DNA from 2 places in the Rhodoferax sp. GW822-FHT02A01 genome. Region 1 is predicted to be linked to the other one. Evidence: predicted binding sites of a transcription regulator. Region 1 holds the regulator's gene; the other holds the start of a gene.
What was found. Region 1 encodes sigma-54, which starts transcription at its own class of promoters, with help from an activator protein. Its sites were predicted from a motif close to TGGCANGNAANCTGCTTT; they were not measured.
Positions count from the first base shown of each region.

Region 1 (4,301 bases):
TTGAACTTCTGCGGGTAATCCCGCACACACGATTCAATTTTCGTCAAGGCATAAAACATGCCATGCGCTCGCTACAATGGCCGTGCGCACTGTGTGCAAGTTTCGTGCCTTTATGAAAAAACACATTCTTTTCTCGTTGGTGATTGCTACGCTGCTGTTTGCAGCCGGTGGCGTGCGCGCCGAAAAAGCCGACCAGAAAAAGCCCATGAACATCGAGGCCGACGCGCTGCGCTATGACGACCTCAAGCAGGTCAGCGTATTCACCGGCAAGGTTGTGCTGACCAAGGGAACCATCGTGATCCGCGCAGATCGGCTGGATGTGCGCCAGGATCCTGACGGATATCAATTTGGCGTTGCCACCGGTTCCGCAGACAAGCTGGCCTTCTACCGGCAGAAGCGCGAAGCCTTGGACGAGTTCATCGAGGGGGAGGGCGAAACCATCACCTATGACGGCAAGGCCGATACCGTGACCTTCACCGGCAAGGCGCAGTTGCGCCGACTGCGTGGCGCCACGTTGGCCGATGAAATCACCGGCGGTGTCATCGTTTATGAAAATCTCACCGACCTGTTTACGGTCGATGGTGCCGCCAACACCAAGGGACCGACAGGCGCCCTGGGAACCGGTCGCGTGCGGGTCATGCTGACCCCCAAGCCCGAAGCCAGTGCTCCGGCGCCTGCCGCAACCCCGTTGCCGCTCAAACCATCCGCGACCCTGGGGGGGGCCGCCAAGTGAGTGGTTTTGCTGCGGGGAACTTGACGGCGCAACATCTGCAAAAGTCCTATGGCAAGCGCCAGGTGGTCAAGGACGTGTCTCTGACCGTGCGTACGGGCGAAGTGGTGGGCCTGCTGGGTCCCAACGGCGCTGGCAAGACCACCTCGTTTTACATCATCGTGGGACTGCTACGGGCCAGTGGAGGAGACATCTCCATCGACGGCAATTCGATCGAGTCCATGCCCATACACCGGCGCGCGCGTCTGGGGCTGGGCTACCTGCCGCAGGAAGCCTCGATTTTTCGCAAGCTCAATGTGGAAGACAACGTGCGCGCCGTGCTGGAACTGCAGCGCGACGAAGACGGCACTCCATTGCGCAGCGCGGAGATCGAGAAGCGGCTGACCAATCTGCTGCAGGAATTGCGGGTCGAGCACTTGCGCGAGTCTCCGGCGCTGGCCTTGTCGGGCGGTGAGCGGCGGCGCGTGGAGATTGCCCGCGCTTTGGCTACCGGGCCGCGTTTCATCCTGCTGGACGAGCCGTTTGCCGGCATCGACCCGATTGCGGTGATCGAGATCCAGCGCATCATCAACTTCCTCAAGGCGCGCGGCATCGGGGTGCTCATCACCGACCACAATGTGCGCGAGACCCTGGGCATTTGCGACCACGCCTACATCATCAGTGATGGCCGCGTGCTGGCCGAAGGCACGCCTTCGGAAATTGTTGACAACCCCGAGGTACGCCGCGTGTACCTGGGTGAAAACTTCAAGATGTAATGAAGCAAGGTCTCTCATTACGCGTCTCCCAGCATCTGGCGCTCACGCCCCAGTTGCAGCAGTCGATCCGTCTTCTGCAGCTCTCCACGCTCGAACTGAGCCAGGAAGTGGAGCAGATGCTGGACGAGAACCCTTTTCTGGAACTGGGTGAGGACCATGCCGAGCGGGAAGAGTTCGGCATCGCACAGGCGGATACGCCGGTCAGTGAAGGCGACAAGGATGTGGAGTTTTCCGCCACCATGCCCGACCTGGGCAGCAGCACCGTGGCCTCCACCAGCAGTGATGAAGACAACAGTCCCCTGAGCGGGGACGAAGGCATCGACTGGGAAGGCGACGGCACCACCGAAATGACCCCGGACGACGGCGAGTGGGGCGTCGAGGCCAAGGCCAGTACCAATAACCTCACTGGCGACGAAGACAAGGACGCCACCGAGCTGGCCCGCACGCAGGAGAGCTTGCAGGCCTTCCTGCATCGGCAGACACTGGGTTTGCGCCTGAGCGCCGAAGACGCTGCCGCGCTGCGTTTCCTGATCGAGTCGCTCAACGATGACGGCTATCTGGAAGAGCCGCTCGAGGACCTGGCCCGCACCTTGAACCCGCAGGATGAAGAGCAGTTGTACGACCTGGTGCACCATTTCTCGGTAGCCCTGGGACTGCTGCAAAGCCTGGAGCCGGTTGGCGTCGGTGCCCGCAATTTGAGCGAGTGCCTCAGTCTGCAATTGAAAGCTCTGCTGCGCAATCCGGACCTGGAAGACGAAGAGCGCGAGCAACTGGAAGTGGCCCTGCGCATTTGCCAGCAGCCCATGGAATTGCTGGCGCGCCGTGACATCAAGCGGCTGGTGCAATTGGGCGTGGGCAGCGATGCCCTGGTGCGCGAGGCCATAGCGCAGATTGCGCGGCTGGAACCCAAGCCGGGGCGGCGCTTTATCGACGTGGAGCGCAACATCGTGGTGCCCGACGTGCTGGTGGTGCCGGTGACCAACGCCAACAAGGCGGCTGCACCCAAGTTCCGCGTCATGCTCAATCCCGATGTGATGCCGCGCCTCAAGGTGCATGACATCTACGCCAATGTGCTGCGCAACCACCGCGGTGGCAAGGACAGCGCCAGCCACGCCGCGCTGCAGCAACGGCTGCAGGAGGCGCGTTGGTTCATCAAGAACATCCAGCAGCGCTTTGACACCATCCTGCGCGTGAGCACGGCGATTGTGGAGCGGCAGAAGAGCTTCTTCACCCATGGCGAATTGGCCATGCGCCCGCTGGTGCTGCGTGAGATCGCCGACGAACTGGGCTTGCACGAGTCCACCATCAGCCGCGTGACCACCGCCAAGTACATGGCAACGCCTTTTGGCACCTTTGAGCTGAAGTACTTCTTCGGCTCCGGCCTGGGCACTGAGTCCGGCGGCAATGCGTCCAGCACCGCGGTGCGTGCACTCATCAAGCAGTTCATCAGCGCCGAAAGTGCCAAGAAGCCGCTGTCAGACAACCAGATATCCGAGATGCTCAAGGAGCAGGGTATTGAATGTGCCCGGCGCACTGTGGCCAAATACCGCGAGGGGCTGAAGATCGCCCCCGCATCCCTGCGCAAGGCGCTATGAACCAACTGCAACTCTTTCTTCCCTGCGCCGCCGGTGTGGAGGATTACCTCGCGCCCGAAATCCTGCGCATCACCGGCCTGCCGCCCGGTTGCATCACCAAGCAGCGTGGCGGTGTGGCCGTGCGCACATCGTTCACGGACGCCATGCGCCTGAACCTGTACTGCCGCCTGGCACAGCGTGTGCTGGTGCTGGTGTCGTACACCGAATACCGCAACGAGCAGGACCTGTACCGCGCCGCCATGGCGGTGCCGTGGGAGCGCTGGTTCACACCGCGCGAGACCATCAAGATCGAGGTCACCGCCCAGCACAGCCCATTGACGTCGCTGAACTTTGCAGCACTCAAGGTCAAGGATGCCGTCTGCGACCGCTTCCGCGAGACTTCGGGGGGCGTGCGTCCTGATGTCAACACACAGTGGCCCGATGTGCGCATCTATGCCCACCTCACCACTGACAGCTGCTCGCTCTACATTGACACGTCCGGTGAGCCATTGTTCAAGCGGGGCTGGCGCGAGGACAAGGGCGATGCGCCGTTGAAAGAGACCTTGGCAGCCGCCATGATCGCCGCCAGCGGCTGGGCCGATGGTGACGACGACCTGATGCCCTTGTACGACCCCTGCTGCGGCAGCGGCACCATTGCCATCGAAGCCGCGCAGATTGCCTGCAATATTGCGGCGGGCTCGTTGCGCCGCTTTGCCTTCGAGAAGTTTGTGCCCTTCCAGCCCAAGGTCTGGCAGGCCATGAAGCAGGAAGCGGCTGACGCCGTGGTCAAGCCCGAGCCCGGCCAGAAAGCTCTGATCTACGGCAGCGATGTGTCGCACCGCATGGTCGACTTCGCGCAGCGCAACGCGGAGCGCGCGGGCGTGGCCGATGTCATCGAGTTCCGTGGTGGTGACGCCCTGCAGCGCATGCCACCCATCGAAGGCGGTGGCGTCATGCTGCTGAACCCACCCTACGGCGAGCGCATCGGCATTGGCGGTGTGGCCGGTGAGGGCGTGCAGGCCCGCTATGGCGCCCGCGAACTGGCCGAGACCGAAGACGGTGTGGCCTTCTTCACCCAATTGGCCAGCCACTGGAAGAAAAACTTCTCCGGCTGGACTGCCTGGATGCTCACGCCAGACCTCAAGCTGCCTGGCAAGATGCGCCTGAAAGAGTCACGCCGCGTGCCGATGTGGAATGGCCCGCTGGAATGCCGGCTGTTCAAGTTCGACATGGTGGCCGGAC
Region 1 is NZ_CP152376.1:582,740-587,040, reverse strand. Features, by position in the region: gene AAGF34_RS02715 (exopolyphosphatase) at 1-4, shown strand, start outside; gene lptA (lipopolysaccharide transport periplasmic protein LptA) at 113-733, shown strand; gene lptB (LPS export ABC transporter ATP-binding protein) at 730-1,485, shown strand; gene rpoN (RNA polymerase factor sigma-54) at 1,485-3,080, shown strand; gene AAGF34_RS02695 (class I SAM-dependent RNA methyltransferase) at 3,077-4,301, shown strand, end outside.

Region 2 (4,301 bases), 2.2 Mb from region 1:
CAGGCCTGCCACCTGGGCGGCAATCTTGGCGCGCATGCTGGGCATGGCCAGCCGCTCCTGGTGCGTCTGCACACCGTAGCTGCGGGCCATGGCCAGGCGCGAGGTGTCGGCTACTACCACCGAACGGTGCGCAGATATTGCCTCCATCGACAGCGGCTGCTCTTCCTGCGCCAACGGGTGCCGCGGTGACACAGCAAACACCCATTCCAGTTGCGTCAGCTCAAACCACTGCAGATGCGCCATCGCCGGCGGTTCGTTGGTGGCGGCCACTACCAGGTCCGCACGCTGGTCCAGCAGAGCCTCCCAGGTACCTCCCAGCACTTCGTGCGCGAAGCGCAGGCGCACCCCGCTGTTGAGCGCATCAAAGTCGGCTACCAGGGGCAACAAGGCTTCGATGTTTGCCAGCTCATCGGTAGCAATGCGCAATTCGGACTCCCAACCGCGTGCCACCTGTTTGACACGCTCCGTGAGGTGCCGCGCCTGGGCATGCAGCTGCGCACCTTGCTCGACGAGCAGCTGCCCTGCAGGCGTCAACGCGATGCGATAGCCCGCCCGGTCAAACAGAAGCGCGTCCATTCGTTCTTCAAGTTGGCGTGCTGCATACGACACAGTGGATGCAGCCTTGCCTAAACGCTCGGCCGCACGCGACAGACTGCCAGTAGCGCGCACCGCTTCCAGCAGTTGCAAGTCTTCAAGGCTCAACATATTCGATTGTTTCGTACAAGTTTATCGAGATTATGGCGTCTGTAGCTCAAGCAATTGCAAGAAACTTCATTCCATCAACTCGGAATGAGTTGAGAAACCCTGAAATACATCAACGAAACAACCGAAGGAATTATCATGAACCGCTTTGAAGGAAAGAACATCTTGGTCACCGGTGGCAGCAGTGGCATAGGCGCTGCTGCCGCCATCGCCTTTGCACGTGAAGGCGCCCGCGTGGCCATTACCGGACGCGACGCCGAAGGCCTGGCCCGGGTGAAAGCCGAACTCGGCCCGAACGCGCTGGCCCTGGTCAGCGAGGCCGGCGACGTGTCGGCACAGACCGCGTTGGTAGCCGAGCTGCAAGCGCAGATGGGTGTGATTGACGGCGTATTCATCAACGCCGGCACAGCCAAGTTCGGCCCACTGGCACAGATCGACGAGGCGCTGTGGGACAGCAGCTTTGACACCAATGTCAAAGGCCCCTACTTCCTGATCCAGCGCCTGGCTGCGCTGATGCCCCGCGGTGGCGCCATCGTGCTGAACGGCTCCATCAACGCCCACATCGGTATGCCGAACTCCAGCGTCTACGCCGCCAGCAAGGCCGCGCTGATCTCGCTGGCCAAGACCCTGTCTGCCGAGCTGCTACCTCAAGGTGTGCGCGTCAATGTGGTGAGCCCCGGCCCGGTGACCACCCCGCTGTACGGCAAGCTGGGCCTGTCACCCGACCAACTGCAGACCATGGCCACCAGCATCCAGACACAGGTGCCACTGGGCCGCTTCGGCACCCCGGAAGAAATCGCCGCCACGGTCCTGCACCTGGTGTCCAAGGAGTCCGCCTTCATCGTCGGCACAGAGATCATCGCTGACGGCGGCATGAGCCAGATGTGAGACTGCTACTCGGCGGTGACTGCGACGGGGCTTGGCGTTGGACCGTGGACTAACAAAAGCCATGGGCTGACGCCGAGTGGGTCTGGGAGCTGGCGACGACGCAAGTTATTGAGGACGCCAGCACCTTGAAAGCGGCTTTTGTTCGGGGCTGGGATGCTGCTGATCTACTTCCGCTTAGGGCTGCCTGCGGTCTTTGCTGTTAGCATTTACCCTCCTCTTGGCAGCCCCAGCGTACACGAGGGCATGTGCTTTGCACGGGCTTGTTCCATTAAAAGCTACTACGCGGTTTGTCTCGAAGTGGGGAAATGACACAAAGTATGAGGTAGAAACTGCTTTGTTCGATGGCGAACGCAGTCGTTTTATCGCTTGTTTTAATAATTAGAGTTCTCAGGGATGGATACCAATGCAATTCAGTAAGCTAGTTTGGAGCACCAAGCTCCGCGCAGTGGCGTGTTTTATTTTCGCTGTGGCTTTGATTGGCTGTGGCGGCGGCGGCGGAGCCAGTAGCAGTAGCAGTGGTGGCGGCGCTTCTACACAGGGACCAAGCAAACAATATGGCTTTTCTGGAACTTTGACTGGACTGACAGCCAATCAAAAAGTCGTCATAACGAACACTAACGCGGTTAGCGGCGGAGTGACTTCAACGATATTGACATCAAGCTCACCATCCTCCCAAAATTTTGTTCTGCCTTCCACAGATTTACCAGGAACACCATATAACTTTACTGTTAGCCCACAGTCATATGGATCCACTTGTTCTATTTCAAATGGCAGTGGAATAATGACGGCTAATGATGTAACCAATATTGCGATAAACTGCTCTCAAACACAGCCGAGCAAGTTCGAATATGTTGCAAATTTCGGCGACAATACAATTTCCGCATATTCCATTAACACTGGCAATGGCGCCCTCACTGCAGTATCTGGCAGTCCTTTTACCGCGGGCACCAATCCAGTTTCTATGGTGATTGACAATTCAAATAAATTTGTCTTTGTTGCAAATTCAACCAGCAACAATGTTACGGCATATAAAATTGATAGCAGCACCGGCGCATTAACACAGGTTACAGGGAGTCCGTTTGCAGCAGGCGCAAACCCCATATCGATTGCAATTAACCCAACTGGCCAGTATGTGTATGTCGCAAATAGAGGGGGAAGCGGAAGTGTGACTGCTTATTCTATAAATAGCACAACGGGAGTTTTGACACCAATCACCGGCAGTCCCTACACCGCAGCAGCCAACCCACAATCATTGATTGTGGATCCGGCTGGGAATTATTTATATGTCGCTAATGCTGTATCCTCAGTTTCTGTTTTTTCAATTAATAGTAGCAATGGCACTCTTTCCGAAATATCGGGAAGCCCATTTGCCGCCACGTCCATATTAAGTCATATTACCATTGATCCAACCGGTGCCTTTTTGTATGCAGCGACTACGAACAGCCCTACCAGCAGCATAACAGGGTACAGCATTGACAACATCACGGGGAAGTTGACGCTAGTATCATCTGGCCCCTTTGCTTCCGGCAACTGGACTATGGGTTTAACAATTGACCCTAGTGGAAATTATATGTATGCGGCAGACTTTGGCAACAATAGTATTTCTGCCTTTTCAATTAACAGAACATCAGGACTATTGACCTCAATTGCATCGAGTCCGTTTCTTACAGCGGGTGGCTCAGGGCCGGAATCAATAGCTTTTGATGTTTCAAGTAATTTCGTCTATATAACCGATATCTCGGGAGGAGTCCTGTTGTATTCCTATAACTCTGCTACTGGAGCGTTGACATCTGTTTCCAGATATGCAGCAGGCAATAGCCCCGCCTTTATAGCAATCACTCACTAGCAGATAAATTTCTGAAGATTACGATAATTATTTTTTTGCAATTCAATAGCACTTATATTGGCGGTGAACAATAATTGATTGATTTTTATAAATTACAATTTTTATAGCACCTGACGCAAAAGGGCCCTTACCGTGGGCGAGAAGCTGGGGCTTGGGGATGCGGTGCTGCGTCGAATTCTGAACCACACTGCTCCCAAAACCGACGTTTTGCACCGTCACTATGTTGGGCTGAATGAGGGGGATGTGGCTGGGGCGCTGAAGTTGATTCAAGAAGCGCTGTGCGGGTTGTTGGTACATGCCCGCCAAGATGTCTAGGCAGCGCTTTGGCGGTGCCGTAACGAGGGCTTAAGAGGTTGCGGCCCGAATTAATCGGATGGCTCTGGCGTCACTGGCCTTACGAATTGCTTAAAAAGTCTGCAATTTGACTGCTTCGGGCTGGTAGTTGACATTCCCGGCGCTCCAAAGCTGTCATTTCTTAACCGGGCTCAGCCTTCGCCATCGGGTTGTCCTCGCCTAGAGCGCAAGAAAATGGCCTTCATTACGTAGTACCCGCTCGGAGTACGACTGCGAGGTGGGTCCGCAAGGACACCATCCATATCTATCAGGCCGTTTGATAGATACTTTATCGAACGAAATTTTGCTGGCCAAATGCTGAAGAGCACAACCGAAGCACCAACAGTCATAGCTTGGGCAATTGCCTCTTGGTGTACGCCGAGGTTTCCTTTTGTTGCAAATTCAGAAAACCCAATAGTTTCGAATCCTTGCCTGCGCCACTCTTCAGCATCTTCGGAAAGATTTTTGCTCATTAGCACCTGAATATCAGGACACTCAACCGACCGGGTTGCATCGGGAAGACTATCGCCAA
Region 2 is NZ_CP152376.1:3,840,247-3,844,547, reverse strand. Features, by position in the region: gene AAGF34_RS18135 (LysR family transcriptional regulator) at 1-705, opposite strand, end outside; gene AAGF34_RS18130 (SDR family oxidoreductase) at 841-1,590, shown strand; gene AAGF34_RS18125 (beta-propeller fold lactonase family protein) at 1,994-3,436, shown strand; gene AAGF34_RS18120 (hypothetical protein) at 3,569-3,751, shown strand; gene AAGF34_RS18115 (hypothetical protein) at 3,922-4,301, opposite strand, start outside.
Region 2: the regulator sigma-54 is predicted to act here: its motif matches at 1,909-1,926, upstream of AAGF34_RS18125 (beta-propeller fold lactonase family protein).